DNA from 3 places in the Labrys sedimenti genome. Region 1 is predicted to be linked to each of the others. Evidence: riboswitches for the same ligand, from Rfam matches in the RefSeq annotation. Region 1 holds a riboswitch; each other region holds the start of a gene.
The links. A riboswitch is a leader RNA that binds a small molecule or an ion and turns the genes downstream of it on or off. The one in region 1 is predicted to bind cobalamin.
Positions count from the first base shown of each region.

Region 2: it holds a riboswitch for cobalamin, as region 1 does, so the genes downstream of both, U1R88_RS00745 (TonB-dependent receptor plug domain-containing protein) here and U1R88_RS23985 (CbtB domain-containing protein) in region 1, are expected to answer to the same signal.
Region 3: it holds a riboswitch for cobalamin, as region 1 does, so the genes downstream of both, U1R88_RS00735 (ribonucleoside-diphosphate reductase subunit alpha) here and U1R88_RS23985 (CbtB domain-containing protein) in region 1, are expected to answer to the same signal.

Region 1 is NZ_JAXOUF010000010.1:68,873-73,268, forward strand. Features, by position in the region: gene U1R88_RS23970 (efflux RND transporter periplasmic adaptor subunit) at 1-456, opposite strand, end outside; gene U1R88_RS23975 (UDP-glucose dehydrogenase family protein) at 891-2,207, opposite strand; gene U1R88_RS23980 (histidine phosphatase family protein) at 2,325-2,879, opposite strand; cobalamin riboswitch at 2,930-3,060, shown strand; gene U1R88_RS23985 (CbtB domain-containing protein) at 3,094-3,306, shown strand; gene U1R88_RS23990 (CbtA family protein) at 3,325-4,089, shown strand.
Region 2 is NZ_JAXOUF010000001.1:158,854-163,249, reverse strand. Features, by position in the region: gene U1R88_RS00750 (fumarate hydratase) at 1-668, opposite strand, end outside; gene U1R88_RS00745 (TonB-dependent receptor plug domain-containing protein) at 817-2,739, opposite strand; cobalamin riboswitch at 2,853-3,045, opposite strand; cobalamin riboswitch at 3,136-3,332, shown strand; gene metE (5-methyltetrahydropteroyltriglutamate--homocysteine S-methyltransferase) at 3,596-4,396, shown strand, end outside.
Region 3 is NZ_JAXOUF010000001.1:154,086-158,481, forward strand. Features, by position in the region: gene U1R88_RS00735 (ribonucleoside-diphosphate reductase subunit alpha) at 1-2,770, opposite strand, end outside; cobalamin riboswitch at 2,879-3,097, opposite strand; gene metE (5-methyltetrahydropteroyltriglutamate--homocysteine S-methyltransferase) at 3,200-4,396, opposite strand, start outside.

The sequences.
Region 1 (4,396 bases):
GGCCGCCGCCTCCTGATAGGCCTGGAGGTTGGCCTGATAGGTCGCGTCGGTGACGTTGCCACTCTTCTTCAGCGCCTCGGCGCGCGCCAGATTGGCCTGGGTCAGGTCGATCCTGGTCTGCGTGATCTTCACCTGGGCGGCCGCCTGGTCGACCGCAGCCTGGAACGGACGCGGATCGATCGCGAACAGCACATCGCCCTCTTTGACGAGGGAACCTTCCACGAAGCTCGACTTGTCTAGATAGCCGGTGACGCGCGAGGTGATGTTCACCTGCGGCCAGGCCTGGAAACGGCCGGTGAATTCCAGCGCTTCAGTGATCTTGCGTTTGACCGGATTGGCCACCGTAACCGGCATGGCCGGCATCTGCTGGGCAAGCGCGGTGCCCATCCCCTCGACGGCCGTCAATGCCAGCACGCCGGCGGCCAGCCGACTCAATTTGCGACGCAACCTCGACATGAACATCCTCGCAAGCAAAGCGCCTCAGCCAAGCCGCCCGCATGGCTAATGGCCTTGTCGCGGGCACTGGAACTGGCGTCTGAAAATTTTGCAGGATTTCCCAGCCTGCACCGCCAGGGCAGGTTCGGAGATCCTGTTCAGCGCTCCACCGGCCGGAATCGCGGTCGAATCGCCGTGTAAGCCTTATAGTATGATAATTCTTAGCGCTTTGATCCAATCAAGATCGGCGCCCTGCAACCATGAGTTGGGACTTGATGCAAATCCGCAACAGGCCTGTGATTTCTCGCGCCTGCGCTTGAGAGCCGTAGAGCTGCATTCGGTTGTGTGCGAAGCCGGGCGTGCTGGCCCGCCCCAAACGAGGCGAAGCCCTCCCCAGCCTTCTCAAGCCAGCCGCGGCTGCGCCCGGTCGCGCAAATATCCGGGGCTTCGTCAGCTCAGGGCACAGTCCCCTCGCGCCCGATGCTCTCATAGCGGAAGCCGTACCGCTTCATGTCTTCGAGCCGGTAGATGTTGCGCAGGTCCACGATCACCGGGCGGGTGAGCAGGTTCTTGACCCGCTCGAGGTCGAGCGCCCGGAACTCGTCCCATTCAGTGACGATCACTGCGACATCGGCGCCATCGAGGCAGTCATAGGCACTGGAGCGATAGTCGACATCGCTCAGAACCTTGCGGGCCTCCTCCATCGCCTGGGGATCATAGGCCCGCACCCGTGCGCCCTTGTCCTGCAAGGCGAGCACGATCGGAATCGAGGGGCTGTCGCGCATGTCATCGGTGTTCGGCTTGAACGCAAGGCCGAGCAGGGCCACCGTCTTGCCGGCGATGTTGCCGTCCAACGCCGCGATGACGCGGCGTGCCATCGCCGCCTTGCGGGCATCGTTGACCCCGACCACCGCCTCCACGATGCGCAGTGGCACGCCATGCTCCTGGCCGGTGCGCAGCAACGCGAGCGTATCCTTGGGAAAGCACGAACCGCCGAAGCCCGGCCCGGCATGCAGGAATTTGGAACCGATGCGGTTGTCGAGACCGATGCCGCGGGCCACCTCCTGCACGTTGGCACCAGCCTTCTCGCACAGGTCAGCGATCTCGTTGATGAAGGTGACCTTGGTCGCCAGGAAGGCGTTGGCGGCATATTTGATCAGTTCGGAGGTGCGCCGGGCCGTGAACAGCAGCGGCCCCTGGTTGAGATGGAGCGGGCGGTAGACCTCGCCCATCACTTCGCGGGCGCGCTGCTCCTCAGTGCCGACCACGATGCGGTCCGGGCGCTTGAAATCCTCGATCGCCGCGCCTTCGCGCAGGAATTCGGGGTTCGACACCACGCTGACATCGGCATCCGGCCTGACCTCGCGGATCAGCCGCTCGACCTCGTCGCCAGTGCCGACCGGCACGGTCGACTTGGTCACCACCACCGTGAAGCCCTCGACCGCCGCGGCGATCTCGCGCACCGCGCCATAGACATAAGACAGGTCCGCATGCCCGTCGCCGCGGCGCGAGGGAGTACCGACAGCCAGGAACACCACGGCCGCATCGCGCACGGCGGGGGCGAGCTCGGTGGTGAAGGACAGGCGCTTCTCGCGCACATTGCGCGCCACCAGATCGTCGAGGCCCGGCTCGTAGATCGGCATGCGCCCGGCCAGCAAGCCCTCGATCTTGGCCGGATCCTTGTCGACGCAGGTGACGACATGGCCGAAATCGGCGAGGCAAGCCCCCGTCACCAGGCCAACATAACCCGTACCGATCATTGCAACGCGCATGACATCAATCCTGTTTGGGCGACTAACCCGTCAGAGCCGTGTCTACAAAAGGCCCGGCGACATGCCAATGACGAAAAAGGAAAAGCAGCTCTGCCGGAGGGCCTTGCCGAGACGCCTCTACGCCCCTAGCCGCAGCGACCAGCCGCGGGCGGAAGGCCTGAGATCAGCGCTCGCCAGCGGGCCGGCCTCGATGCGCCAGAAGGAACGAGGCTCGCTGCCGAGGACATGAACGATCGCCGCGCGCAGCACCGAGGCATGGGTAACGGCCAGCGTGTAGCCCTCGAACCGCCCGCCATCGAGCCAGGCACCGACCCGTGCAATCACGGCCGCAATGCTCTCACCGCCATGCGGGCAGGCCTGCGGATCGGTCAGCCACGCCCCAAGCGCTTCGGGCTCGGCGGCGGCCACCGCCTCCAGGCCAAGCCCCGCCCAGCGGCCATGGTCGCATTCGCGCAGGACCTCGTCGATTTCAGGATCGAGGCCGAGGGCATGCGCCGTCTGGCGGGCCCTGAGCGCCGGACTGCTCAGGACGCGGGTCGCCTTGGCGAAACGTCCCTGCTGGTCCCGAGCCGCCTTCTCCCCCCTCGCGTCGAGCGCCTCGTCGAGTGGAAACCCCGCCGCACGCAGTGCGGGCGTCGCTCCATGGCACAGCAGGATCAGGCGTGGCGTCATGAAGGCAATTCCCCAAGATAAAGTCGCTTCCAGAATATTGACATATCCGTGACTTGCGCTCTTATGGAAGAGCTTTGCCAAGGGTGGGAAGCCGGTGGAATTCCGGCACGGTCGCGCCACTGTGAACGGCGGCGCTGCGGCGTCAATCCGGAAGTCAGACCTCTTCCAAGGCAGCATGACTCGTAACGGGACGCGTAATCCCAAGGAGCTTTTCATGACCACCGCAACTCTGGCACCCGTCGCCCAGCAGCCGATCGCCATCCCGGTCCGCGAGATCCTGCCCTGGGCGCTCTTCACTGTGCTCCTGGCTGTGCTCGCCATCTATTTCGTTGGCGCCGAACAGGGCGCAACCTCGCTGATTCCCGGCGTCTACATCCACGAATTCGTGCATGACGCCCGCCATCTGCTCGGCTTCCCCTGCCACTAGGGCGCATAGGCACACGACATGGTTAGATCGCTTTTGATCCGGGGGATGCTGATCGGCATCCTGGCCGGACTGTTTGCGTCCGGCTTCGCCTGGGTGTTCGGTGAGCCCCAGGTCGACGCCGCCATCGCTTTCGAGGAAAGCCACGCCTCAGAGCCGGCTCCGACGGCTGCCCCGACGCCCGGCGCCGCGCAGGCGGCCGCGGCCCACGATCATGAGGAAGAGCCGGTCAGCCGGCCGGTCCAGGCCAGCTACGGCCTCGTCACCGGCATGGTCGTCTATGGCGCAGCGCTCGGCGGCATCTTCGCCCTGATCTTTGCCTTCGCGCAGGGCCGGATCGGCAGCCTCAGCCCGCGCGCAACCGCCGGATTAATCGCCCTCGTCGGCTTCGCCGCCATCATGGTGGTGCCACAGATCAAATATCCTGCCAACCCGCCGGCCGTCGGCAATCCCGACACCATCGGCCTGCGCACCGCCTTCTATTTCGGCTTGATCCTGCTGTCCCTCGTGACGATGGCTGCGGCTCTCGGCACCGCGAACCGGCTCGCTGCCAGCCTCGGCCGCTGGAACGCCAACCTCGTGGGGGCGGCAGCCTATCTGGTGGTGATGGTCGTGGCCATGCAGATCCTGCCGACGGTCAACGACATCCCGGCCGATTTTTCGGCCACGGTGTTGTGGAAGTTCCGCATCGCCTCGCTCGGCATTCATGCCGTGCTGTGGGCGACGCTCGGGATCGCCTTCGGCATTGCAGCACAGAAATTGCTGCAAGCCCCCGCCCGCCGCTGAAAAGAAGCCGGGCACCGCGTCAAACGTCGCATTTTTACAACACTGGCTCGATTTCAGGCCGGTTTTCAAAATTTATTTCATTTCGCACTTGCGAAATGAACCGATGAGGATCAGTTTAGGGACGTGGCGGATGCGCCTTTGCGCTCCTCCACTGCCCTCCTTGGGCGTTTCCTCCCTAAGACTTGGGCCGCCATTGGGCGGCCTCTTTCTTTTTTGGGTCGACAGACCCCATATTTCAGATTGTGCAGCGGCATTCCGCCTTCGATTAACCCCTGAGCAAAGCGTGTTCAGGTATGAACGCTTGTCG
Region 2 (4,396 bases), on a different contig from region 1:
AGCGTGAGGATCTTCTCCTTCAGGAAGGCGATCAGGCGATCCTTGGACAGGATGGAAGGCGTGGCCTGGTAGAGGAAGGTCTTGTTGGCCGAACCGCCGCCCTTGGCGACGAAGAGGAACTTGTAGGCCTCCTCCCCTTCCGCCGAAATGTCGATCTGCGCCGGCAGGTTGGTCTTGGTGTTCTTCTCCTCGAACATCGACAGCGGCGCCAGCTGCGAATAGCGCAGGTTCTTCTTCTCATAGGCATCGCGGATGCCCTGGGCGATGGCGCCTTCGTCCTCGCCCTCCGTCCAGACCTTGCGGCCCTTCTTGGCCATCACGATGGCGGTGCCGGTATCCTGGCACATGGGCAGCACGCCGCCGGCGGCGATATTGGCGTTCTTGAGCAGGTCATAGGCGACGAAGCGGTCATTGTCCGTCGCCTCGGGATCCTCGAGGATGTTGCGCAATTGCTGGAGATGGCCGGGGCGCAAGAGATGGTTGATGTCCATGAAGGCCTGCTCGGCCAGAAGCCGCAATGCCTCGCCATCCACCTGCAGGATCTCGCTGCCGCCGAGCTTCTCGACCCGCACGCCTTCGCTGGTCAGCTTGCGATAGGGCGTTTCGTCCGCTCCCAGGGGAAACAGGGGAACATGGGGATAGCGGGCATTGGAGGCGGAATCGGGCATGGAGAGGGTCTCCGGATCAGGACGAGCCGAGGCGGGGCCAGGGCGCCGCCAGTTTGGCCCTGATGTAGTCGCTTTTCTCGCCGCTGCCTATGATCAATTGGAATCGTTCCATGCTGAAGGCGAACTCCGAGTGCATGGGCATCACCTGTCAGAAAGCGCTCAGGCGGACGCCGCCATAGACGCCAATCCCCAGCTGCTGGAAACCGACCGGGGTTTCGTAGCGGCGGTCGAGCAGGTTGTCGACGCGGGCGAACACGCTCGCGCGCTCGTTGACCTTGTAGTCCGCAGCCAGATTCACCGTCGCATAGCCGGAAGCCTTTAGGCGCGGGATCGAGAAGCTGCGATTGCCGTCGATCCAGGAGCCGACATAGAGCACCATGGCCGACAGGTTGAGCGCCTCCGTCGGCGACCAGTCAACCTCAAGGCTTGCCTTGTGCCTGGGCCGGCGCAACAAGCTTGTTTCGGTGACGTCGTTGCGGGCGATGGTGAAGGTATAGTCCCCTCTCAAGGACATCTGCTGGTTCACCCGGACCGAGACGAAGGATTCATTGCCATAGGTCGTGGCCCGGCCGACATTCACATTGGTGGTGAAGGTGTCGTTGTAGTCGATCAGATTGCGGATGCGGTTGTAATAGAAGGTAGAACCGATGCGCAGGCGGTCTGCGAACAGGGGCTGCTCGAAGCCGACGTCGTAACCGCTGCTTTCTTCGGGCTTCAGATTGCGGTTGGCATAGAAGAAGGGCGGATAATCGCGATAGAGTTGGCTGAGGGTCGGCGCCTTGAAGCCGGTGCCATAGCTCGCACGCAGCAAGGTCCCGGTCGCCGCGATCGTATAGGCGGGCGCGACGCGCCAGGTCAGATGGCCACCGAAATCGTCGTTGCGGTCGTAGCGCAGGTTCGAGGTCAGGTAGAAATTCTCGAACCAGTTGGACTGGAGCTGAGCGAAAGCCGCCGAATTGCCGCTGGAGGCGGTCAGGTCTTCGGCCTGCAGGCGATAATTCTCGCGCTCCAGCCCGAGAGTGAGCTTGTGGTCATCGGTAATTGCGACCTCCTGGCGCAGGTCGAACTTCAGGCGCTCGCCGATGCTGGTCGATGGCGGCGTCATGTTTTCCGGAGAAGGTACGCTGCGCCGACGATCCCTGAGATAGTCGATGCCCAGGACGGTCCGATAGCGATCATCGAGCGAGTGCCAAACGACCTCGCCACGCGTGAGGAAAAGCCCTTCAGTCTGCGAACTGTGCAGGGCATTCGGCCCGGTGAAGGAATCGCCGGTGAACAGGAGCTTCGAATCGGAGTAGCGCGCGATCAGGCTGGCGCTGAGATTGTCGGTAAAATCAGCGCCGAGCCGGGCCGAATAGACCTTGTTGTCATAGAGGTTGCCGATGGCCCTCTGGCCGGGCGGCAGCAGGTCGGTCGGCGTCACCGGCGTGTCGGTGGCACGGAGATGGTCGATGCCGAAAGCATAGTTGAACATCGAGTGCGAGCCGCTCAGGCTGATGCGCTGGTTGAAGGTTCCGAAGGAACCGCCTTCCAGCATGGCCGTCAGTTTCGGCGTGCCGGATCCCTTCCTGGAGGTGATGGCGATCACCCCGCCAATGGCATCGGCGCCACAGAGGCCGCTTTGCGGGCCGCGCAGCACCTCGATCCGCTCCACATCGCCTGCCAGCAACTTGCCGAAATCGAAGGCGCCGTTGGGATTGCCGGGATCGCCGACATCGATGCCGTCGATCAGCACCTTGACGTGATTGGCGTTGGAGCCGCGCATGAACACCGCGGTCTGGCTGCCCGGACCGCCGGCCTGCACGAGATTGAGGCCGGGCACGGTGGCCAGCACATCGCTTACCGTGCGGCGCTGCCCCTTCTCGATCTCCTCGGCCGTGATGACCGTGACCGCGCTGCCGAGCTGGCTGGCCGGCGTCGGCGCCCCGGTGACAACGACGGGGTCGAGTTCGATCGGCTCGTCGCCCGCCGCCGGCTGTGCCCGGGCTGGAAGGGTCGGCAAGGCGGCAAGGGAAGCCAAAAGCACAAGCCCGAGACCGGGCAATACGGCTGCAGGGAAACGATTGATCACGTCAGACCTCGTCGCGACGTCCAGTGGCCGTCACCGCGAGGAGGCCCGCACCGTCATGCCCGGAGGCGCAAACGGTTCGGCTTCCATCGGAACACCCCGCCCGATGTCGTCGCGCGTGACCACGGCTGACGGCAGGTCTCCTGGCTGGCGGATCGCCGTCTCCTGCCGCCTTCCCGGATCGCGATCCAGTGGCCGTTCTGGCAGGAACTCACCGCTCACAGTTGCGGGGGCAGCCGCGCTTCGGGCATCGGCCCTCGTCGCGTTCCCATTTGATCCTCGAAAGGAACCGTCACATCGACGCCGTAGTCGGATCGGCCCGCGCCGTCAACTCGCCAGAGATGTAATGCCTATATAAACATGTCTTTATATCAGCCTTGACTTTCAGCGTGCCTTGGCGTCTGCTCGCGTGGTCGAGGTTCTTCCATCCTCGTGATGGAAGCTAAGAGGGAAGCCGGTGCGATGCCGGCGCTGCCCCCGCAACTGTAGACGGCGAGAGCTTGCTCATCATGCCACTGCCTGCTTTTCGCGGGTGGGAAGGCGGGCAGGCCCGGTGACCCGTGAGCCAGGAGACCTGCCCCGACGAACGTAAACGTCCTCGGGCGGGGTGTCCCGGTGGTTGCGTGACCAGAGCCAGAGTTCCTGGCAGGTCAGGCGCTCCCGTACGGCCTTTGCCCCCAGTTCTTCATGGGGTCTGCCGATGTTCAAGCTTCAAACTGCCGTCATGCGTGAAGGCGCGGCCAATCCGGCTGCCCGACGACGAATGCGTTGCGGCGTGCCCTGACGGCGCGCCGCTGCTCCGCTCCCCTCTTCCATTCACCGCAAACCGGGACCCATCGGTCACCGGCAGGAGACACGCATGTCCATTCCAATCTCGACACTCGGCACGCCGCGCATCGGTCCGCGCCGCGAACTCAAGACGGCCCTGGAGGCTTTCTGGGCCGGAAAGCAGGACGAAACCGCCCTGCTCTCGACGGCCGCCCAGCTGCGCGCCAGCAACTGGGCCCGGCAGAGCCTGCTCGGTGTCACCCATATCCCGTCCAACGATTTCTCGCTCTACGACCAGGTCCTCGACATGAGTGCGACGGTCGGCGCCATTCCCCGCCACTATGGCTGGGAAGGCGGCCCGGTCTCGCTTGCCACCTACTTCGCCATGGCGCGCGGCAGCCACGGCCATGATGGTCGCGACCACGATGATCGAGGTAATATGGGCTGCAGCCATGGCGGCCACGGCGGCGGGCTTCCCGCGCTCGAAATGACCAAATGGTTCGACACCAACTACCATTACATGGTTCCCGAATTTCGCCGCGGCCAGGCCTTCGAGCTCGCCTCGACCAAGCCCATCGACGAATTCACGGAGGCCGCGACGCTCGGCTTCCACACCCATCCCGTCCTCATCGGGCCGGTGACCTATCTGCTGCTCGGCAAGGGCAAGGATGCCGGCTTCGATCCGCTCGCCCTCCTGCCCGGGCTTCTGCCCGTCTATGCCGAGATCCTGCGCAGGCTGGCCGCGGCCGGTGCCGACTGGGTGCAGTTCGACGAGCCCTGCCTGGTGCTCGATCTCGACGAGCGGACACGCACGGCGCTGCGCCAGACCTACGATGTCCTGGCCGGTACAGTCTCCGATCTCAAGATCATGGTGGCGAGCTATTTCGGCGGC
Region 3 (4,396 bases), on a different contig from region 1:
TGAGCTTGCCGTCGGTGCCCTTCAGCGTCGATTTCTCGACATGGGTGGCCGACCGCGAGCGCAGGTAATAGGTCGTCTTCAGGCCGCGTTTCCAGGCGAGGCGGTAGAGCGTGTCGAGCTTCTTGCCGGAGGGGTTGGCGATATAAAGGTTGAGCGATTGGGCCTGGTCGATCCACTTCTGCCGGCGGGCCGCCGCCTCGATCAGCCAGGCGGTGTCGATCTCGAAGGCAGTGGCGTAGAGAGCCTTCAGATCCTCGGGGATGCGATCGATCTGGCCGAGGGAACCGTCGAAATATTTGAGATCGGAAATCATCACCTCGTCCCACAGGCAGCGCGCCTTGAGGTCGCGGACCAAGGCCGAGGTGACCACCGTGAAATCCCCCGACATGTTCGATTTCACGAACAGGTTCTGATAGGCCGGCTCGATCGACTGCGACACGCCGCAGATGTTGGAGATCGTCGCCGTCGGCGCGATCGCCATGGTGTTGGAATTGCGCATGCCGACCGTCTTCACGCGCTGGCGCAGCCCATCCCAGGCCAAGGTAGAGCGCCTGTCGAAGTTGGCGCCCTCGCGCGTTTCGGCCAGCAAGCCCACCGAGTCGATCGGCAGGATGCCCTGCGACCACAGCGAGCCGTCGAAGCTGGGATAGCGTCCGCGCTCGGCTGCCAGATCGACAGAAGCCGAGATGGCGTGGAACGACACCGCTTCCATGCTCTCGTCGGCGAAGCGTACGGCGGCATCGGAGGCATAGGGCAGGCGCAGGCTCTGCAGGGCGTCCTGGAAACCCATGATGCCCAAGCCGACGGGCCGGTGCCTGAGGTTGGAGCGCCGCGCCTCGGGAATGGTGTAGAAATTGATGTCGATGACGTTGTCGAGCATGCGCATCGCCGTCGTCACCGTCGCCTTGAGCTTGTCGAACATCAGCCCGTCGGCATCGACATGGGCGGCGAGGTTGACCGAGCCGAGATTGCACACGGCCACCTCGTCATGGGAGGTGTTCAGCGTGATCTCGGTGCACAGGTTCGAGGAATGCACCACGCCGATGTGCCGCTGGGGCGAGCGGATGTTGCAGGGATCCTTGAAAGTGATCCAGGGATGCCCCGTCTCAAACAGCATGGTCAGCATCTTGCGCCACAGGTCCAGGGCGCGGACCTGCCTGAAGACCTTGAGCTCGCCGCGCGCGGCGCGCGCCTCGTGCGCCTCATAGGCGGCCTTGAAGGCGGGGCCGTAGAGATCGTGCAGGTCCGGCGTTTCGTCGGGTGAGAACAGGGTCCAGGGACCGTCCTGTTCGACACGCTCCATGAACAGGTCAGGCACCCAGTTGGCGGTGTTCATGTCATGGGTGCGGCGGCGATCGTCCCCGGTGTTCTTGCGCAGATCGAGGAACTCCTCGATGTCGACATGCCAGGTCTCCAGATAGGCGCAGACCGCGCCCTTGCGCTTGCCGCCCTGGTTGACGGCGATGGCGGTGTCGTTGGCGACCTTGAGGAAGGGCACCACGCCCTGGCTCTCGCCATTGGTGCCTTTGATATGGGCGCCGAGGCCGCGCACATTGCTCCAGTCATTGCCGAGGCCGCCGGAATATTTGGCAAGCAGGGCATTGTCCTTCACCGCCTTGAAGATGCCTTCGAGATCGTCGGACACCGTGGTCAGAAAGCAGGAGGAGAGTTGGGCGCGTAGCGTGCCTGAATTGAACAGGGTGGGCGTCGAGGCCATGAAGTCGAAGGAGGAGAGAAGATCGTAGAACTCGATGGCGCGGCCTTCCCGGTCGATTTCGCGTAGGGCCAGGCCCATGGCCACGCGCATGAAGAAGGCCTGTGGCAGCTCGAAACGCGTGCCGCGAACATGCAAGAAATAGCGGTCATAGAGCGTCTGCAGGCCGAGATAGTCGAATTGCAGGTCGCGCTCGGGCTTGAGGGAGGCTGCAAGGCGGGCGAGGTCGAAGCGCCCGAGCTCCGGGTCGAGCAATTCGTTGGCGATGCCGATGCTGATATAATCGTGGAAATATTCGGCGTAGCGGCTCGCCATCTCGGCCTGCGTCGCCTGTTTGGGATGGCCTCCGACGAAGCTCAGCGCTTCGCGGCGCAGCTTGTCGTTGAGGAGCCGGGCGCTGACCTTGGCGTAATCGGGTTCCGTCTCGATCAGGGTACGGGCGGCGAGGATTGGCGCAAGCGCCAGTTCGTCCTGGCTGATGCCGTCATAGAGGTTGCGCTGGGTCGCGTTCAGCACCGTTTCGGCATGGGTGTCGGCAAGGCCTGCACAGGCCTCGCGCACCAGGGCGACAAGGCGCGTCTGGTCGAGGGGCTGCAAAGTGCCATCCGCCGTCTTCATGCGCAGGGCAGGGGCGGCGGCGACCTGTGCCTCGGCCTTGGCGGCGCGCTCCTGGGCCCGCTGTTCGCGATAGAGCACATAGGCGCGCGCCACCTTGTGGTGCTCGCCGCGCATCAGGGCGAGTTCCACCTGATCCTGGATATCCTCGATATGGAAGGTGCGGCCGGCATCGGCACGGCGGGTCAGGCCGGCGACGATCTGGGCCGTGAGCTCGGCGACGATGTCATGCACCCGGCGCGAAGCGGCGGCGCTGTTCCCCTCGACGGCGAGAAAGGCCTTGGTCAGGGCCACTGCGATCTTCGAAGCATCGAAAGGCGTGACGCCGCCATTGCGGCGAATGACCTGGTAGCCGGGTTCGGATGCCGGGGACGCCTTGTCGGCGCCGGTACCTGGAAAAGGCTTCCTTGTGGTCGTGGCAGTTTCGAGATCAAGAGACATTCGGCAAACCCCAATATGTTGGAGGCTTGGGCCGAGGAGCGCATTCCGCGCCGACGCAGGATGACGCGCCGCGAGCAAGGCGATCCGTCGGGGCACCCCGCCCGAGGAAACGATACGCATCCACAGGCAGGTCTCCTGGCTCGCGGGTCGTTGCGGACTGCCTGCCTTCCCGGGGAGGGTGGGGTAAACCCACCTCTCGGCCAGTGGCCAATCGACAGCCGCTCTCCGCTTACAGTTGCGGGGGCAGCCCCGGCTTTGCCCTAAGGCCTACCGGATTCCCTATTAGCGCCGGAGGCGAATCCGGCGACCTGTGAATACCGTATCTAGTATGCTTTGGTGCCTATCTGTCAATAGATGGTGTGTATCGCCCTTTTTTTCAATGGGGACAGAGTATGCAGGGGCACAAAATTCGTGCCCCGGCACACTTTTTCAGGCGGATGTCGCCGCCCGCGCCGGGGTGGTCTCCTCACGAAGTTGACGGGCGGCAACAACCATGTTGGCGAGAGCCGGCCGGACTTCCGCCCAGCTGCGGGTCTTCAGGCCGCAATCGGGGTTGACCCAGAGCTGGTCGCCGGCGATCCGTTCCTGCGCCTTGGTGAGGAGGTCGCGCATTTCAGCCACGCCGGGGCAGCGGGGAGAGTGGATGTCGTAGACGCCGGGGCCGATCTCGTTGGGGTAGCGATAGGCCCGGAACGCATCGAGCAGCTCCATTCTGGACCGGGCAGTCTCGATCGAGATCACATCCGCATCCAGGCCACCGACGGCATGGATGATGTCGTTGAACTCCGAGTAGCACATATGGGTGTGGATCTGGGTGGCATCGTCGACACCCGAGGAGGCAAGACGAAAACACGCGACCGCCCAGGCAAGATAGGCCTCCTTTTCGGCGTGCCTGAGGGGCAGCCCCTCGCGAATTGCCGGCTCGTCGATCTGGATGATGCGAATGCCGGCCTGTTCGAGATCCCCGACCTCGTCGCGCAAGGCGAGGGCGATCTGCCGGCAGACCTGCTCGCGTTCGATGTCGTCCCGCACGAAGGACCATTGCAGCATGGTGACCGGCCCGGTGAGCATGCCCTTGACGGGGCGCCTGGTGAGGGACTGGGCAAAGCGCGCCCAATCCACCGTCATGGGCCGGGGACGCGAGACGTCGCCATAGATGATCGGCGGGCGCACGCAGCGCGAGCCGTAGCTCTGCACCCAGCCGTGCCGGGTGAAGGCGTAGCCGGCCAGTTGCTCGCCGAAATACTGCACCATGTCGTTGCGCTCGAACTCGCCATGCACCAGCACGTCGAGGCCGATCTCTTCCTGCCAGGCGATGGCCTGCGCCGTCTCCTGGCGCAGGAAGCCGTGATAATCGGCATCGCCGATAAGACCCTTTGCATGGTCCGCGCGGGCTGTGCGCACGGCACTCGTCTGCGGGAACGAACCGATCGTTGTGGTGGGAAATGACGGCAGGCCAAGCCATTCCTGGGCGCGACGGCGTAGCGGGTAGGGATGCTGGCGTTCGTGCATGGCCGGTCTGATCGCGGCCATGCGATCGGCGACGGCCGGATTGTGTATACGATCGGATACACGGCGGGAGCCTGCGGCCGCGTCCGAGCTGCCAAGCGCTTCGCCGACGGCTTT